DNA from 4 places in the Paenibacillus sp. 22594 genome. Region 3 is predicted to be linked to each of the others. Evidence: riboswitches for the same ligand, from Rfam matches in the RefSeq annotation. Region 3 holds a riboswitch; each other region holds the start of a gene.
The links. Region 3 has a riboswitch for cyclic di-AMP ahead of ACTJKB_RS29880 (C40 family peptidase). Riboswitches for the same ligand answer to the same signal wherever they lie in the genome.

Region 1 (4,824 bases), on a different contig from region 3:
GAAGTAAGCGTACCAAAGCCCTTCTGATGTGGATAACGTCCGTAGCTCACCAGCTCGGATACCGTAAGTCCGTCTGGTGCAGTGGGATTCTGCGGCAGGATCGCCAGTTGCCGGGCTACTTCTTTGGTAGACAGGTTATGGATCGACTTGCCGTCCAGCATCACGCTGCCGCTCTTGGGCTTCATGATACGTGCCATCGTCTTAAGAATGGTAGATTTCCCGGAGCCGTTAGCCCCCACTAGTGCTGTGATTTTCCCTGTCGGAAGAGACAGGTTCAGTCCTTTGACAATCAATGCCTCCGCATACCCAATACTTAACTGATCTGTGTTCAAACGTTCAGACATCATCATCACTCCCTAAAGTTTTATAGTTTCACAGGGATCTCGTCTCTCAGGTAAAGCACATTAAGCACCGTACATTTATTAAATCCTGTATATGTAAAATCTAATGGGTTCATCGGTTTGACGCTTTCGCCACGTCTCATTAAATGATATTGATTCTCATTCTCTATGTCAATAAAAATATTTTCCTTTTTGGCGTTACCCGCTGTTCTTCACAGATGCTCTGTTAGGTTTTCTAGAGAAATGCCCCACTTTCCATCACAATACTCTACTTTATGAATACTAGTATAAGATGCCGGAAATGCTTTACTGCTTTTGTTCGTCCATTCTAATCCATTCAGAATATGATAGATTATATTTATTACTCCACCATGTGTAACAACGATTACATTTTCAATCGGATTGGTGCTTAATTGTTCTTCACATAATGTTGATAGTATTTCTTTTATGCGGGTTAAAAACTCAACTGGACTTTCTCCGCCAGGATAACGTTCATCCATCCGTAAGCCTGAGAAATACAAACCCGGGTATCGTTCATCCACTATTTCATTGGGCATGCCAGCTATAACACCATTGTTCGTTTCTCTCCAATGACCGCTGCTTTCAACTGGTATTTCCAGTATTCTAGATATCTCATTTGCTGTATCCAACGCCCGTTGTAAATCGCTGCTGATGATACGATGAATATGGAATGTGGATTGGTTTTGCTTAAGATAAAGCCCTAGCTTCTCCGATTGTCTGTACCCCTCAGCTACGAGCCCCCTTTGACTCCATCCGCCACGAAAACCTTCATCATCTTTCCCATGCCTAATAAAATATACGGCCATCTGCATCTCCTCCTTGAATGGTTCTGAATATTCCTAATCATACCATAATAAAAAAGCTGCTCCCGAAGTATACGGAAACAGCCCTGCTGATGAAGTTCATCTATTTATTTGTGCAAATGATAAGGCACTGTCGCTATTACGATATCTTTTTGATTCATCAGATAAGAACGGATGAACAAGCTGGTCTGATTATGCAGAACCGCCTGCCACCAATGCTTGGTAACAAACTGTGGAATTAGGACTGTAATATGATCGGTTGAAGCGGTCTTCCACTCGACTGTTTCAATAAATTTGACCAGTGGGCGCAGAATGCTGCGGTAGCGGGAACGTAGAACAATCAAGCGCACTCCCGGATCCCATTCCTCCCACTTCTGTTCCATCTTGTTAATTTCTTCTTCATCGAACCCAACATAGACGGCCACCACATTATCCGTTAAGGACTTGGCATAGCTGATCGAATGCAGTACAGCTCGTGTCACACCCGAGACAGGAACAACCACGGTGCTTCCTTTGATGCAGGGTTTATCCGTTGCAGGACAAATACGCAGCTGATCGGCAGTATTGAGGTAATGGCTGTGTATACGGTGGAACACGAACATTACAACGGGCAGGAAGATAAAAGCCATCCAGACACTGGAGAACTTCGTAATAATGAAGATCAGAGTAATCGTCAGAGTAGTTAGCATCCCCACCGTATTCACGGTAAATTTATTCTGCCAGCCTTTAGGTTTGGTTTTATACCAGTGCACCATCATCCCAAGCTGGGACAGCGTAAACGGAATAAATACACCCACCGCGTACAAAGGAATCAGACTTTCAGTATTTCCATGAAAAGCAGCCACAAGCACGGCCGATAATACACCTAGAAAGATAATACCATTCGAGAAGCCCAGGCGGTCACCACGGACCATAAATGCATGGGGTAAGTACTTGTCTTTGGCGAACATAAACGCCAGCAGCGGGAAAGCGGAATAAGCTGTATTGGCAGCCAGAAACAGAATTACAGCTGTAATCCCTTGAATGAAAAAGTACAAACCGCCACGTCCAAAAGTGGATTCAGCAATTTGGGATACAACCGTAGCTTTTGCATCCGGTGTAATTCCGTACCAGTAGGCAAGCAGTGTAATTCCGGTAAACATACTTCCCAGGATAATTCCCATCAACATCAAAGTCTTGGCTGCATTTTTCTCCGCAGGCGCCTTGAAGTTTGGAATGGCGTTCGATACAGCCTCTACCCCTGTCAGAGCCGAACAGCCGGAGCTGAAAGCCTTAAGCAGTAAAAACAAACTTACATTCGATACCGCTGCCCCTATCTCAGGAACATTAGCATGGGCTCCGCCAGTAGCATATTTGAATACCCCCGCAATGATCAACACGAAGATGGAAACCACGAATAAATACACGGGAATTGCAATGAAAGATGCAGATTCCGTAACGCCCCGCAGATTGACAATAGTCAAGAGCAGAATAACGGTTACGGCGATTAACACACTATGATTATGAAGATTTGGAAAAGCGGATGTGATCGCATCCGTACCCGCCGACGCACTAACCGCAACGGTCAGAATATAATCTACCAGGAGCGATCCGCCAGCAAGGAGTCCGGTAGGAACCCCAAGGTTGCTCTTGGCTACGATATAAGCGCCTCCGCCCTGCGGATAAGCAAAAATGGTCTGACGATAGGATAAAATCAAAATAGCCAGCAAGCCCAATACGGCTAATGCGATTGGCAATGAGTACCAGATAGCGGTGAACCCTGCGGCCACCAAGACAATCAGGATTTGTTCCGTTCCGTAGGCTACAGACGAGAGCGCATCAGAAGACAGGACAGCCAGCGCTTTTACCTTGGATAACTTTTCATGATCGAGTTCGTTCGACTTCATCGGACGCCCGATCAATAGTCGTTTTACCTTGCTTACCATTGTAGTAACAGTTCCTCTCTTTGCTTACGTTGAAACGGTAGTACCGTGCGCTGTTTTCATAGGTGGATTTCATAAATGCAGGCACAAAAATAAGCATACGGAAATGATCCGCATGCTTATAGCATCGTCATTATCCCACCATTGCTTACGAGGTTAGCTGGCGGATTCGGGCTGTGGTAGCCCTACGGTTTCGGTCCTAAAGACCGCTTCCCGATTCACCCCTTCGGCACTAAGGCCAATGTTGGTTCCCCCGTTTTTCCATACGGAAAATTCAGCGCATATTCAACTTCTCACAAGGTCTAATGATAGTCTACAATGCGTCTTCCGTAAAGCGGTGAAAAAAATGAAAAAAGAATGAAAAAACATCCAATTTACGCAAAACCAAGATAAGAGATAATGCGATCTTTCATTCTCTGCGATTATCCCGTCATCACGTGTTTTTTCAGGGTTTTGAACCCGATTTGTGTCTGAAATTTCAGGAATGATTTGTGCTCTAAATTCTGCAGTGGTTTTGCCTACTCTACTGTGTCCTCTTTACGTCCGGTCCAGAGCAAAATCGTGATTAGAGCAAAGGCGATCAGTGCAAGCAATGGAATCGTAATGAACCCGAAATAATTCAGATAATCTTTATTGCAGGGTACACCAATCGTACACGGGAGCACCTTGCTGAGTGCGGGAATCTTCTGCTCGGCATAATGATAAATAGAAATGCTGCCCCCAATAAGGCTTAATGGAAGTACATAGGGAATAATTTTTTTGTCATTCCGGTATGTAGCTACTCCCAGGAGAATCAGCTGCGGATACATGAAGATACGCTGGAACCAGCATAGCTTGCAAGGCTCGTACTTCAGTACCTCGCTTAGATACAAGCTTCCCGCTACAGCAATAACGGACACAAACCAGGCCAGATAGAGACAGTGACGTCTGCAGAACGTAGAGAATTTCATCACTCGGCCTTCACTGCTTCGGAAGCGGACTTAATCTGTTCCTTAATGGCTTCCATGTTGAATGGCTCATCTACTTTGTGTCCATTGATAAATACAGTAGGCGTGGAAGTTACTCCTGAAGCCTTAGCAAGACTGGTATCACTTTGCAGCTCACTCATATAGGTCTTCTCCTTGATATCCTTACGCAACAGATCCAAATCGATAGGCAACTTTTCTTTCTCTGCCAGGCTCACCAGAAAATCCTCTGTAGCCCATTCGGCGTTTTCATCCCCTTGATTGGCATAAATCGCATCGTAAAACGTCCAGAAAGCATCACTGTTCTGATGGTATACAGACAGGGCTGCCAGGGAAGCTGTCTCGGAATCCGGACCGATAAAGGCCATATTCACGAAATATATAGCAGCCTTATCCTGATTCACATATTCCTGAGCCAGCTGTGGCTTGATGACACCTGCAAAATTGGAGCACGCCGGACATTTGAAATCACCGAATTCAACGATTTTAACGGGAGCATCCGCTTTACCTAGTCTTGGCAGTTCGCTGTAATTGAAATCAATTGCTTTGCCTGAACCTGCATTTGAAGATGAATCCTTCGACGCTAGTATAAAAAGAAGGGTGAAAATAACCACTACAATGGCTACAGTGCTAATAATCAGAATTCTCGTTTTCTGCTTCTGCTGTTCCTGCTCTGCCCTACGTTTCTCCGCTTTACTCATTTGGGGAACCATGACATTGTTTTTTTTAGATTTGTTCAAATGAGAGTTCCTTTCTGTCCCGGCGGGACTGT
Region 2 (4,824 bases), on a different contig from region 3:
TCGCAGGTTGGAACACTGCCGCTAACGGTAGCGGCACCGACTACGCGGCGAATGCCACTTTCAGCATGGGATCGGCCAGTGCTACCCTCTATGCGAAGTGGACGGCCAATCCGACCTTCACCGTAACGTATAACGGAAACGGCAGCACCGGCGGTACGGTTCCGACCGACAGCAGCAGCTATCCGCAGGGGAACACGGTGACGGTGCTGGGGAACACCGGAACGCTTGTGAAGACGGGCTATACGTTCGCAGGCTGGAACACGAAGGCGGACGGAAGTGGTACGGATTACAAGGTTAGCGGCAGTTTCGCAATGGGTGCGGCCAACGTTACCCTCTATGCGAAGTGGACGTCATCAAATGCGCAGTTGTCCAGCTTGTCAGTGGATCAGGGGACATTGACACCAGCATTTGCAGCAGCAACTCTGAAATATAACGTGAATGATGTAGCTAATTCCGTTTCAAGCTTCAATCTTTCTTTTACCACAGCGCATTCCCATGCGACGTTTACCGTTTCGGGAGCCGTTTACAGTTCCGTAACCGGCAATATGTATACGTATAGAGCCAACAACTTACAGGTGGGCGCGAACCTGATTCAGATTAGCGTAATGGCCCCAGACGGGACTGGCAATACTTATATGGTAACTGTGAATCGGGAAGATGTATCCAGGCAACCATCACAGGGTGGTCCGCCGGCGGATAGTATAACGCCAACAGTGACACCTGGACCTACGAAACCAGCGGTTGATGTATTCAATAGCGGCATTATTAATGTAATAAACTTAGTTAATGCTTTCGAGTCCAAGGTAGAGGAAGCTAAGAAATCTAATGTTAAGGTTGAACTTGCTGATACGAAAGGGCACTGGGCCGAAAAAACTATCGATACTTTCGTAAAGCTCCATGTGATTGAAGGTTACAACGATGGTACGTTCAAGCCAGATGGTGAGATCACGCGCGCTGAATTTGCAGTGATTCTGAGTCGGGTATTCGATATCAAAAGCGGCAACAATACTGGTGTTGCATTTAAGGACGTTGGCAATCACTGGGCGAAAGGCGCAATCGAGAAGCTTGCAGAGGCAGGGGTTATCAGCGGCTACGAGGATGTTACGTTCAAGCCAGATAAAACAATCACCCGCGAGGAAATGGTTGTCCTTTTGTCCCGCATCTTAAACCTTAACAACGTATCGAAGGACACCACCAAAGGCAATTTCAATGACCTGAGGGGTTCCTATGCAGCAAACGAGATCAAAGCTGAAGCACAAGCTGGTATCATAAACGGCAAAGCAGATGGGAAATTTGATGCTAAGAGCAACGCCACACGCGCAGAAGCTCTACAGATCATCCTGAATGCGCTGAAGCTCAACCCGCAATTGAAGACGCTGTTGGATTCACTTAACTAATGCCGGTTCTCTGAGAAAAAGGGACAAGTGTAATTTGGGGCTGTTGATAAAAGGGGCTGTCCCAAAAGTGGTTTTTCTTGGCGGAAGGCAGTTCTCTTCATTCTTAAAACCACAAAAAGTGAGCAGAGCAGCGATTCTCCTGTTATTGAGGGATCGCTGCTCTGTTTTTTTTGGTCATGGGTGGCTTGCTTTAACAGATTATGGGCAAGCCTGTCTCTGGTATCGTTGTCGTTCCCCGCTTAAACAGCGGAGAGGACGGACTGATTGTGGAAAAGTGGCAGCGGTCGCCTTTGTTTCCGGATTTTTTGACCCGGCTACTGCCGACACCGTAAGCACCTAAGGTTTATAGTGCGTGCGGCCTTGGCTTTGGACGATTGGGACAGCTTGCGAGAAATGGAGCAAACGCGAGCAAATCATCGGCCGCTTAAGGGCGAAACCAAAGAATGCGCCTTCATTCGCGGAGGGAAGGCGTTTTTGGCTTCTTTTGTCATCCGGGGCGTTTTACAATAAATGGCCACAGGCGTAAGATTCAAATCAACAACCGAATGTAAATTAACTGTTCTCATATGGCTGAATTCCGTAATTGGGAACGGGGGAACCAATGATATATGGGGTGAATCCTTGCCGCGTGCTGAATAGGCGCTATGGCAGGGTAGGGCAATCTCGCTGCCCGAATCCGTCAGCTAACCCCGTAAGCCTCGAAGAGAGAGGATGAGCGCCATGATCGATTAACCGACCACGGAGAGCCCTGCCGCTTCTGTGGTCTTTTTGCTGCGTGTGCAGGAAGGAAAAGCAGTCTGTACAAGGGACTAAAAATCTCATAACAACGATAATTAGATAGGTTAAGCGTTGTTTTAAATGCCCTATTTAAAATGCCCTATTTAAAATGCTTCAAAGGGGGGATTCTTATCGTTACTGTATTTATTGTGTGCTTCTGGGTTGGACTAATACTCCTCCTCAGCGGCGGATTTCATGGGCATGGCCTGGCGGGTCATCTGCATGCGGGCGGCGGCGATGCTGGTGGTCCGGGCTTTGTGCCCATACTCCCTCTGATGGTGTTTGTCACAGTCTGGGGCGGTACAGGTTACGTGCTTTCCCGGTTCAGCGAAATGAGGATGCTCGCAGTGGTGCTGATTTGTACCGTGCTCGCTCTACTTCTGGGATGTGTGATGTATGCGGTGCTGGCCCGGGTGATGACCCGGTATGACAGCAGCATGAATGAAAGGGATTATGAGCAGGTAGGGCAGCTCGGGTACATCAGTATACCTGCAGCAGATGGAGCGGTCGGGGAAATGAAATATGTACTGCACGGAACCATGCGCTCCATTGGAGTAAGAGCAGAATCCGGCCAACTGCTCTCCAAAGGCGACAGGGTGATTATTTTGAAGGTGGATAAAGGAATGGCGGTAGTCACCCTCTTCGAGAGGGAAATCGGACAATTATAAATCACGGGGGAGAGTCGAACATAATGGTTATTCTTTATTTAATCTCGGCAATTGTTGTTGTTATCCTGCTGGCTTTGTTCAGTATCGTGAACGCTTATAAAAAGGTTCCGCCCAATCAGGCGATGATCGTCTACGGCCTTGGCGGAAAAAGAGTGGTCCAGGGCGGCGGGACATTCGTCATCCCCGGCTTCCAGAACAATAAGACCATCTCCATGATGCTGATGAGCTTCGACGTCATCCCGGCGCAGGCGATGTTCTCTAAGCAAGGCATCAAGCTCAACCTGGAGGCGGTGGCTCAGATTAAGATAAAAAGCGATCCTACTGCTATTCTGACTGCCAGTGAGCAGTTTATCGACCGGCCGGAAGAAGACCGCGAGACGATTATCCTGCATTCGGTGGAAGGCCATTTGCGCGGCTTAATCGGACAATTAACGGTGGAATCCATTCTAAAGACTCCTGACGAAATCAACAGCAAGATGCGGGAGACCTGCTCGGAAGACCTCGACAAGATGGGGCTTGAGGTAGTCAGCTTCACCATTAAGAAAATTACGGACGACAAAGGGTATATCGACAATATGGGGGTTCCGGAAATTGAGCGCATCCGCCGGGATGCCAGCATCGCCAAGGCGGAAGCGGAACGCGACATTCAGATCAAGCAAGCCGAGGCGGAGAAAGAATCCTCCATTGCCAAAGCTAATGCGCATCAAGCCACCATTGAAGCGGGAACTGCCGCCCGCGCCAAGGAATCTCAGTTCGAGAAGGAATTGAATATTAAGCAGGCGGACTTTAAGCTGGAGACCGAAGTGAAGAAAGCGCAGGCGGATCTTGCGTACGAATTGCAGCAGAACAAAATCAAACAGTCGCTGGTTACCGAGCAGGTCAAGATCACGCAGATGGAAGCGGAGGCAAACCGGACCGTCCGGGAAATCGAAGTTGAGCTGAGACAGAAGGAGCTGGAGGCAACGGTGATCAAGCCTGCTGAGGCGGAGAACCAGGCTACGATTATGAGAGCGGAAGCCGCCAAGCAGCGGCAGATTCTTGAGGCGGAAGCAGAGGCGGCCACCATGACCAAACGGGGGCTGGCAACAGCGGAAGCAGAGCTGGCGAAGGGGAGAGCTAACGCAGAAATTGTTCAATTGGCCGGAGCGGCGGAAGCAGGGGCGCTGGAGAAGAAAGCCGAAGCGTACAAACAGTTCACGCAAGCCGCGCTTACAGTAGAATTCCTGAAAGTGCTGCCGGAGCTGGCTGAAAAAATCGCTTCCCCGCTCGCCAAGGTTGATAAGATTACAGTGATTTCACAGGATGGAGCTTCATCCGGGGTGAATAAAATCACAGGTGATATCGCTAAAATCATGGCCCAGGTTCCTGAACTGACTCAGTCGCTTACCGGCATGAATTTTACAGAGGCGCTCAGCGGGCTGCTTGGCCGGAATAAAGAGCAGTAATTCTATAGCGTTATACCATACTATAATACTTCCTACTCGTAAAACAGCGGGGGTGTCCCACTTAGGGGACATCCCTTATTTTGCTGCTCCCGAGAGCGTTACCACTCCACAATGTACTATCTCTTCTATGACAGTTATACTAAAACTACTATGTGATTTAGGATGAATAATTGGTGAATAAAGGGAGGATACATGATGATTAGAGCCACACAAGACAATGAATATGTTGAATTGACGAGTCCCACTCAGCTCCCCAAAGCTTCAGGGTTTCTATGGAACGAGAAGATGATGATTCACGTCAATTGCCGCGGGTATGCGGTCGCGCAGTTTATGCAGCCTGAGCCTGCCAAGTATTCCTATGCGCCGAATTTGGAAGCGAAGACCTTCATGCAGCCGGAGCAGCCCTACTATGCCCATCATCCCGGCCGGTTTCTCTATGTGAAGGATGAAGAGACGGGTGAGATTTTCTCGGCACCGTATGAGCCGGTTCGTGTTCTGCCGGACCACTACACATTTGCTGTAGGGAAGCACAATATT
Region 3 (4,824 bases):
GGTCAAGCTGCCTAAAATATTCGCCCGCATGGGGATTTCAGGTGACTTTGTAATGGCTGGACAATGGTTTCCCAAGATTAGTGTATATGAGCCTGCTGGCACCCGGGGGGCAAAACAAGAAGGCTGGAATCTGCATCAGTACCACGGTACCTCCGAGTTCTACAGCGACTTTGGGATCTACAGTGTAACTCTTTCCGTGCCCTCCAATTATACAGTTGCAGCAACCGGCTTCCCGGTGAAGACCGCCAGGCTGAAGCAGGGCCAGAAGATTTACCAGTTCTACGCCGATGATGTTCATGATTTCGCCTGGGCGGCCTCTCCCGACTTTGCGGTTGCCGAGGAAGCCTTCTCTGCACCTGGAGTACCCGGGGTAAGGATAAAACTCTACCTGGACCCGCTGCATAAGGATTTACAGGAGCGGTATTTCCAGGCGGCCAAAGCTGCTCTTAGCGCCTTCAGCAAATGGTATGGTTCTTATCCTTACTCCACGCTATCTATCGTCGTCCCGCCAAAGGCAGGGAATGGCGCAGGCGGGATGGAGTACCCCACACTCATCACTGCCTTCGGCGCAGCCGAAGATGCCCCAGGCACGCAGCTTGAACGTACGGTCATCCATGAAATCGGGCATCAGTTTTTTTATGGCATGATAGCCAGCAATGAATTTGAGGAAGCCTGGCTGGATGAGAGCTTCACCTCTTATGCAGAAGACCGGTTGATGGAACAGGAATATGGGGTAGCCTCCAACACTGCGCTTCAGGCCAGTCTGGTAACCTCATCACAGCCACTCAATCTGGAGACCTGGAAATACACCGGAGACGATGCCTATACACGCAACGTATACATCCGGGGCAAACTGGTTCTCAAAGACATTGAGCAGCAAGTGGGAACCAAAACGATGGATGCCATCATGGCCACCTATGCCCGCAAATACCGTTTCCAGCACCCTTCCACAGCTGATTTTCAAAAGACCGTAGAAAAAGTGACCAAAAAATCGTGGCAGACGTATTTCGTTCAATATGTTTATAGTGGCGGCGCTCCTGATTTTTCCATAGATAACATTGTCAACACTCTTCACAAAAAGGGGAGAGACACAGATGGCCTTCGTTATGATTCATCAGTCGCCGTGAGCAACAAAGGCAGCCAGTACGGGGATGTGCCAGTAAAGTTTACATTTTCGGATGGATATACCGTTCAGCGGTATTGGAATGGAAAAGACAAGCAAACTACGTTTCAGCTGTCCTACAAAGCGCCGCTGATATCGGCAGAGATTGATCCCGAGCATTCCATCCTGCTGGAGAGTAAGCATTTGAATAATTTCAGACTCGCGGAACTGGAGCAGGACACGCTCTCACGATGGACGCTTAGCATAACCAACCTGATTGAAAATCTGCTCGGAACTCTTGTCTGGTGAGGTGAAGGAATGTGAAAAGATCGATATCCCGGGGCTGGCACAGCATGAAAGAGCAATTTTATATACTGATTCTATTGTTTATCTACCGGCTATTCTGGGGTTATTTCATGTACAAGTTCGTTAAAAGCGCCGTAGTCCCGGTACTGCTGCGTTATCCTGATCAGGATGCGGGCGGTAGCGGGATAGGCAGACTGCTGTATTATGTGGAGGGCCAGCTCGCACTGGGCACCGATTCCGGTGTTCAGCACTGGCTCTGGATGCTGCTGGCGCTAAGCGCATTAAGGCTGCTGCTCTCCCCATTCATCCGCGCAGGACTGCTCCATGAGCTCCATCAGGAGCGTAAGGGGGAGCGCGGGATGTTCTTTTTTCCGGGTATGCGGCTGTATGGGCTTCCGGTAATGTTGTTCAGTCTTGCAGAATGGGTGCTTACAGCTCTGCCCCTGTATTGGCTTCTTCCCAAAATGTACAGACTGCTGTTAAGCGGAATTCTGGATTATAAGCTATTGCTGAAACTGGCACCCTACATTCTGGCTTGGCTGCTATATCTGTTCTTCATCCGAAAAGTACTGCTGTACATGCAGTTCGGTTATACGGGTGGCACAGGTACTCTCTCTTCTCTCTTGGTGTGCCTGAAGGTGATCCTTCCTTCTGTGGGATTATCCCTTGTGATGGGAGCAGGGGGTCTGGTAATGATGCTTGCTTGCGGAGCGGCATCAATCTTATGGCCGGGGATGCCAGCACTTCTGCTACGGCAGTTCTCTCCACTTCCCACTACACTCTTCAAAATGTGGGGAATCGCCGCTCAATACCACCTTTGGTCCAGTAAATCATTCCCACAATAATTAAGCCGCTCAACCGGCATAATAAAAGAGTCACTGCTCCTTGAGGGGGCGGGACTCTTTTTTGGATTACAAAGTGAATAAGAGTATTTGCAAAACTGTAAATCCTCTGGTACAATGATGCCTGTACTACTAGTAACAAATTTGTAATCTTTAAAATGCAGCACATTCAAACACGTTAACATTCCAGAGCATTTACAAATTGTCGGCACGTCGCTCTTCTGGTGCATAAAACGCCAAATTCCCTGCACCGGGAAGCGGGGGAACCATATTTTGGGTGAATTGATCTCGCTTTAGAGGGGTCATAGGGGAACCTTCTACCGAATCCTTAAGCTAACCTCGCAGGCCTTGGAAGGAGTACATCTTTTGAGAAGTCAGAATTTTAAGAAGAAATGTACCGCAGCAGCACTTGGACTAGTGATGGTATTCACAATCGGAGCTGGCAGCGCTTTCGCCGATTCCAAGATGGACACCGTTATCGCAAAAACCATCGGAACCACCTATAAGTTCGGGGGCACTAGCACAAACGGTTTCGATTGCTCCGGCTTTACCTCGTATGTTTTTAAAAGTATCGGACTTACCCTGCCACGCACATCCAAGGCTCAATTCAGCGTTGGTACTTCCGTATCACGGAACAACTTGCGTTCAGGTGACCTGGTATTCTTCAATACTTTTGGTTCGGGAGTTTCCCATGTCGGCATTTATGTCGGAGGCGGTAAATTCGCACAATCTTCCAGCTCACGCGGCGTAACTGTAACTTCGCTGAGTCAAGCCTACTGGGCCAACCGCTACGTTGGCGCTAAACGAGTGATGAGCACTACAGCTTACAAAACTGTTGCCTACGATTAATTGAAGCTTTATCCCCTCACCATTACACCTCTAACAACTAAATGTAACTTATACAAGCCCGGAGCTGATTATTGCCGTAATCATTTTCCGGGTTTTCCCTTTTCCTTATTCTCCCTTTTACACGCTTTTTAGAGCTTTGAAACACCTTTTTGATAAATATTCCAGGCGGATCTTCCATGCAGCTAACTTATAGCGTAAAGAATCAGCGTAAATCAAGCCTTTTCCTCTTAAAAGGCTCAAAAAATATGTATTAATATGCTTTAAGTGATTGCCAAGTGCTTCTGTCTTTGTTACAATTATCGCAGTGAGTTGATAGTAACATTTTTGTAATTATTCAAACCTGATTTACAAAGGTTTTGTCATTGTTTTAATCCGTAAGCTAAATCTAATCAATCGTCGTGCCGAGTTCCTTAATCATTAGGGAAACGGGGGAACCGATTTTGGGTGAATTGACCTCCTATTTACAGAGGGGTCATAGGGGACCTTCAACCGAACCCTTAAGCTAACCTCGTAGGCATTTGGAAGGGGTATTTACTTTTGAAGAAGAAGCTAGCAGCAGCACTACTCAGCTTTTCGATCATTCTTACCATCGGAGCAGGAAGCGCTTTCGCAGACTCTAAAATGGATCAGGTTATCGACAAATCCATCGGAACTAAGTACGTATCAGGCGGAATTTCCACTAACGGTTTTGATTGCTCCGGATTTACCATGTATGTGTTTGATAAGATGGGAATCAACCTTCCTCACCAGTCTGGTTCCCAGTACCAAATGGGTACTGCCGTATCCCGCGATAACATTAGACCGGGAGATCTCGTATTCTTCAATACAAGCGGCAAAGGGGTATCCCATGTCGGGATTTATGTCGGAGAAGGTAAGTTCGCACACGCTTCTTCCAAGCGTGGTGTAACCATCAGCTCGCTGAATGACAGCTACTACGTCAACCGCTACGTTGGCGCCAAACGAATCATGAGCACAGATGCTTATCAAACGGTAGCTTCCGATTCCCAAGATAATGACGACGTGCAATAATCAGTAATTTTGTAACCGAACAGGCTCTTATCCAGGATTTTTGCCGAAATCCTGGAGGGGGCTTGTTTTTTTGTCCAAAGATAAGAATTTATATGTTTCACGCAATAAATTATCCTTATATTTCTCGCTGAAACGGAAACCGTCCTTAAAAGGACGGCGAAGCCGTTTACACTTGCTACAAAAGTTACTTACCCTACTCACTATTTGCAAAACATAAAAAACCGCGATTTTTGGAATTTTTTAAAATATATTGTTTATGCGCCGAAATGGAAATGTTTTGTATATAATTATGATATAACGTTTCGTTCTGAAGGGAGGCGGATGGCGGATGATTAGTTCTCCGGTAACTTTTTACGTTGTCCCCATGGAAGTTAATCACGCTGCAGAAATTTGTGAATGGATCTACAAACCTCCGTACAACATTTATGGCTGGATGTCCTGGGAGCAAATGCAGGCTTTGGACGTTGAGTTCGGCGATCCCCGGCTGCGGAGTGAGCAATACGTCTCGGTGGTGAACAGTCAAGGGATTCTCTGTGGCTTCGCACAGCTATTCCCTATGGAAGGTGTAGTTCGGCTAGGAATTGGTATGCGGCCTGATCTATGCGGGCAAGGCATGGGTCATCTGTTCATGAACGCCATCGTCAAGGCAGCCCTGGCACGATATCCGGAGCGCGAGATAGATCTGGAGGTGCTTAC
Region 4 (4,824 bases), on a different contig from region 3:
ATCCCGTTGTGCACCACCAGCAGTCCGCCGCCGTTAGCCACATAGGAGAGCAATGCCCCGCTCTGTTCAGGAGCTATTTTGTCGTCCGAAAATTCCGTATACGCTATCACAAGCTTGTAAGCCGATAGGCTGTCCGGACTGAGCAATGAGTAATCTTCGGTGGATTTCACGTCCAGCTTCCCGGCAAACAACTCCTCAAACACGCGGTCTACACCGGAGAACGGATGATATTTAACCTCTGTATAGCTTCCCAGCGCCAGTGCCTTCCATTCTGTCACTCTTTCATCCACGCCTTTCTCTTAGCAAGAGTTGTTCTTACCAGGGCCAGGGATTGCCGTCCAGATCAAGATAAGCCGGTTCCATGCCCATATGCGTCTTATGCTCCTGCACGATTCCCATAATTTTGCGGGCGGATTCTTCAGGGGGGATAGGGGCTTCATCATTCATGTCACCGTTCATGTAGGACTGGAGCCAGCCCGGATGAAAAACCATCACCTGGCCCCCCATGACCCGCAGATGATTGTGCAGCAGGGAGGACTGCATATTAAGCGCCGCCTTGGACATACAATAACCGTACATGTTAATCCGCTGATTGCGGCTGATGCTGCCGGCTTCGGAGGAGATGTTCACAATCAGCTTTTGCTTCCCTTGCAGCAGGAGGCCCATCAGCGAATTGCTCACCCGCAGAGAGCCAAGCGTATTCACATTATAAATGCGTGCCATCGCGGTGTCATCCATATCTACCAGCATGGTGGCATCATCCGCGCGGTCAATAATTCCAGCATTGTTGATGATCATATCCAGATGCCCTGTGCGTCCTGCAATAGTTCGTGCCGCGCGCTTTACACTGTCGCTGCTGCCGACATCCAGCGGAACCAGAATTAGCTGTTCCTTATATTTCTCATTGAGTGTTTCCAGCGCTTCCGATTCCTCCAGGTACTGCCCGGCGAAAACCTTATATTTATTCTCCAGAAGCCAGCGCACAAGGAAAAATCCGAGTCCCCGGTCGGCACCGGTAACACAAGCGACCTTTTTCATGGAACGGATCACTCCCTCTTATCAGACATCAATATACATAAATCGCCATATCCCATACACCTTAGCATGGCAATTGTCATTTTTCAACGTCCTCTGCTGGACTATTCCGCCATGCATTCCCTGCTGATTCTTCCTTTTGATTTAATTTTGAACTATGTTACAATCAGGAATATCATTGTTAACAACCGAATTGTTAGCAAAATAAACTACCAGGAGGGTGACCCCCAAATGTCCATACAACAAATCCGCAGTCTTGATGAATTGCATCAATACATTGCACAGCCCGGTAAAAAGCTGCTCTTCAAGCACAGTACCACCTGCCCGATCAGCGCTAAGGCAAATGAAGAATTCCAGGCTTATGTCCAGAGCTCTGGTACTCCCGCTGCTGTGGTTCATGTGATTGAAGACCGTCCGGTCTCCAACCAGATTGCCGAAGATTTCGGCATCAAGCATGAGTCCCCGCAAATCTTCCTGCTGGAAGATGGTGAAGTCCGGTGGAACACCTCCCACTGGAAAATCACCCGCGATGCCCTCAAGGAAGCTGTGAGCCAATGAGCCAGCCTGTAATCATTTATTCCACAGCCAACTGTAGTGACTGCAATCAGGTGAAACAGCTGATGAAGGAGCAGGACATTCCTTTTGAAGTACGGGATGTAATGACCAGCACGGTTTATCAGGAAGAGGTTGAGAAGCTGGGCTTCATGGGCGTTCCTGTTACAGTCTCCGGGGCACATGTCGTTAAAGGGTTCAATCTGCCCGAGCTGAAAGAGCTTATCGCAGCCGCGAAATAAATATACCCGAACGCTGGCAGGAGAATGCCGCGTACGGATTCATTGGTTCACTTGCACAAAAGGGTATCCGGGAGCTGTTTGCCCCTGGATGCCCTTTTGTCTTGCCTAGGAAATGGTCCGCATTCTAAGGCAGAAATAAAAACCGGCGTGCGAATGAGATAATGGGCCAATATGCAGTAAGATATATGGTTTTATCCGTTTATTTCCTTCGAATTATCCGATTTCAACGTGAAATTGGCGCAGCAACTCCCTTTTCCTTTTTTACAAAGACCTCCCCGAAGCAGTATGATTCGTTTTGAAAGTAATTCATGAAAAATTACATGAACGCTGAATTCCCGGCACACGGGAAACGGGGGAACCACCGGGCCACAAGGCCTTATTGGGGTGAATCCTAAGGAGACTGCAGAAGTGCGGTCTCACAAGGTAGGGCGACTCTCACCGTCCGAATCCGACAGCTAACCTCGTAAGCGTATAGAGAGAGATCTTAACCCGCCAAGCTTAAGCGCCAGGTTTATTTAAGCCTGTACCGAAGCCGCAGCAGAGGTTCTCCTCTGCTGCGGCTTTTTTGCATAATTATTTAAACTGATAAAGATTTCATATTATGAAAGGAACGTGAGATCATGCCAGACCCAGTATCGCTTCAGCCCGCTTCCGAAGCCCGGTTTGCGGAGTATGTTCAGAAATACAGCAGGAACGTCTGTGCACTCAGCAGCCTGCTGCTCGGGCAGGGTACCGGGGCAGAGGAGGCTACGATAAAGACCTTCGCAGCGCTCTATGAGCTTTACCTGAAAAAGAGCTTGAACCCGCAAACCTTCTCCCTTGAAGCCTACCGTGAGTGCATACAGCAATGCTCCCGGCTTGCGCAAGCCCAAAAGCCTTGCTATGCAAATGTGCTGTCCTGGGAACATCAGCTTGTACAAGCGCTCCGGTATGGTATGGTGCTCCCCCTGCCCGAAATCAGCACCATTCTCCAGAGAAGTGTGCCCGACCTTAAGGCGCAGCTCAGACAGGTGCGCGAACAAATGGCGGCGCAGGAGATCTTACTGCCGAAATCCAGTTTAACCGCCGGATGAGGAGCGGGAGCGTTCAGCTTTTAACGTCATATATTCAGGTATTCAGGCAAAAGAGCTGCGGCATCCTGCCACAGCTCTCTCTATTTGCCTAGCGCTTGCCTTTGCCTCCCTTGGCGAACCTCAAGAAAGCCATGCAGCAGCCTAATAATCCGATACCCAGCATTAATGTCTGCAACGCTCCGAGCCAGGTTGAGCCTTCCGGCCGGATCAGGCTGCTGATGATAATCAGCAGGATCGAAGCCGCTACCAGCAAAGGCGTTCGTTTTTTCTTCATGAATAGTACCACTCCTTACTTATAAGGTACACCATAAGGCGTGGTTTCGCCAGAACGGCAATGATGAAGTTCTTAATTTGCAATATATTCAAAAAAATCAAAATCAGCATAATGCTGATGCTTCACACGATCCGCACAGGTCAAGCCAACAAAAGAACCTGTAAACTCACCATACTTGCTATATTCATCCGAGAACTTGGTAGTATCAAAGTCCTGTCCTATTCTTTCATATACTTTGCCGTCAACACTCCATTCAAACCAGCTTTTGCGTCCTCTGATATTTAGGCGCAAGTAAAGCGGAACGTCATTTACGGGAATTCTGGTATCCACTAATTCGGCCTTGTCCCCATTCTCCAAATGAATAATGGATAATGCACTTTGGCCCAACGTTTCACTATAGTATTTTCTTAAATTGATGTAGTTCATATTATCATAATACAAAATCAATCCTGCACTATGCTGATGCACTTCCGGCAGAAATTCCATTTTGGTTGTCACCGTTGTATATATGGATGTCAGTTTTCTGGCTAATATGCTTGCCTTGTTAAGTGATGTTCTGGATTCCTGCCCGCGAATTCTTACATAGCCCGGACGTGATTTTACATCTGCAAAGCTTTCTGGCATTATTCTCGGCGCATAATATTGTATGCCTAATTCTCCAGCTTCAAAATCATCGAAGGCCGGAATTTCATTCACCGGATGTTCTGGCAATTTGCTCTCAGGAACAAATTCCTTAGCCAGATTCGTTCCGTCCTCCATCCTCAGCCAACCGTCTGCGGTCCACTTCATTTTCTGTATGGCTGTCTCACGTCCCAGCGTACAGCGCAGCTCCGGCACGAACGGTCTTGCACAAAGATGTACCAGATACACTTCACCGAGCTGAGTTTCCACATAGCTTCCATGTCCTGATTTTTGCAGCACCGAATCCGGATTGAAATATTTAGGCTTCAAATGATCCGGGTCATGCCTCTCGTAGAACTCACCCGGTATGGAGGTCACGATCGGATTCATCGGGTCCTTCTCATAAGGCCCACACACACTGCTGGCCCGCCCCATAGTTACGCTATGTCCATAACCGGTACCGCCTTCGGCACACATCATATAATAATAATCTCCACGCTTGGTAAGATGCGGCGCCTCGATGCACCCTCTGTCAGTGCCACCTGTCCAGATTCTCTTAGGATAACCAACTACTTCTTTCTTCTCCGGTGAGTACTCTACCAGACAGATTGCTCCCGGCTTTTCATATCCTTCTCGGGTCTCCCAGTCCAAGGATACAATCCATTTTCGTCCGTCACTGTCGTGCAGGATCGACGCATCAAAACCGGCCGAATGCAAATAAACCGGCTCACTCCACGGTCCCTTGATGTCTTTCGCCGTGATAAGGAAATTATCCACATCAAAATAACGGGCATTCATGGAGTTCATCACCCCAAATACGACATAAAACAAATCCTCTTCTGCACAGTAAGTTAGGGAAGGAGCCCATATCCCTTTGGCGGACGGCAGTTTTTTCAGATCAACCTTATTGTCGTCAGTAAGCACATGAGCGTATAGCTCCCAGTTCTTCAGATCCTTTGAATGATACACCGGAATCCCTGGAAACCATTCAAAGGATGATACGGCAAGGTAATAATCGTCCTCTTTT

Region 1: it holds a riboswitch for cyclic di-AMP, as region 3 does, so the genes downstream of both, ACTJKB_RS01470 (APC family permease) here and ACTJKB_RS29880 (C40 family peptidase) in region 3, are expected to answer to the same signal.
Region 2: it holds a riboswitch for cyclic di-AMP, as region 3 does, so the genes downstream of both, ACTJKB_RS25865 (hypothetical protein) here and ACTJKB_RS29880 (C40 family peptidase) in region 3, are expected to answer to the same signal.
Region 4: it holds a riboswitch for cyclic di-AMP, as region 3 does, so the genes downstream of both, ACTJKB_RS24580 (hypothetical protein) here and ACTJKB_RS29880 (C40 family peptidase) in region 3, are expected to answer to the same signal.

The regions. Positions count from the first base shown of each region.
Region 1 is NZ_JBQENA010000001.1:353,579-358,402, forward strand. It holds gene ACTJKB_RS01460 (ABC transporter ATP-binding protein) at 1-344, opposite strand, end outside; gene ACTJKB_RS01465 (histidine phosphatase family protein) at 554-1,168, opposite strand; gene ACTJKB_RS01470 (APC family permease) at 1,273-3,090, opposite strand; cyclic di-AMP (ydaO/yuaA leader) riboswitch at 3,218-3,377, opposite strand; gene ACTJKB_RS01475 (disulfide oxidoreductase) at 3,606-4,037, opposite strand; gene ACTJKB_RS01480 (DsbA family protein) at 4,037-4,792, opposite strand.
Region 2 is NZ_JBQENA010000010.1:165,829-170,652, forward strand. It holds gene ACTJKB_RS25855 (InlB B-repeat-containing protein) at 1-1,397, shown strand, start outside; gene ACTJKB_RS25860 (hypothetical protein) at 1,598-1,729, shown strand; cyclic di-AMP (ydaO/yuaA leader) riboswitch at 1,956-2,110, shown strand; gene ACTJKB_RS25865 (hypothetical protein) at 2,270-2,842, shown strand; gene ACTJKB_RS25870 (flotillin family protein) at 2,866-4,287, shown strand; gene ACTJKB_RS25875 (GH36-type glycosyl hydrolase domain-containing protein) at 4,483-4,824, shown strand, end outside.
Region 3 is NZ_JBQENA010000018.1:16,367-21,190, reverse strand. It holds gene ACTJKB_RS29890 (M1 family metallopeptidase) at 1-1,411, shown strand, start outside; gene ACTJKB_RS29885 (hypothetical protein) at 1,456-2,253, shown strand; cyclic di-AMP (ydaO/yuaA leader) riboswitch at 2,475-2,613, shown strand; gene ACTJKB_RS29880 (C40 family peptidase) at 2,671-3,099, shown strand; cyclic di-AMP (ydaO/yuaA leader) riboswitch at 3,489-3,631, shown strand; gene ACTJKB_RS29875 (C40 family peptidase) at 3,637-4,128, shown strand; gene ACTJKB_RS29870 (GNAT family N-acetyltransferase) at 4,457-4,824, shown strand, end outside.
Region 4 is NZ_JBQENA010000009.1:113,786-118,609, forward strand. It holds gene ACTJKB_RS24560 (ThuA domain-containing protein) at 1-290, opposite strand, end outside; gene ACTJKB_RS24565 (SDR family NAD(P)-dependent oxidoreductase) at 316-1,038, opposite strand; gene ytxJ (bacillithiol system redox-active protein YtxJ) at 1,267-1,593, shown strand; gene ACTJKB_RS24575 (glutaredoxin family protein) at 1,590-1,829, shown strand; cyclic di-AMP (ydaO/yuaA leader) riboswitch at 2,145-2,315, shown strand; gene ACTJKB_RS24580 (hypothetical protein) at 2,450-2,902, shown strand; gene ACTJKB_RS24585 (hypothetical protein) at 2,991-3,176, opposite strand; gene ACTJKB_RS24590 (glycoside hydrolase family 43 protein) at 3,249-4,824, opposite strand, start outside.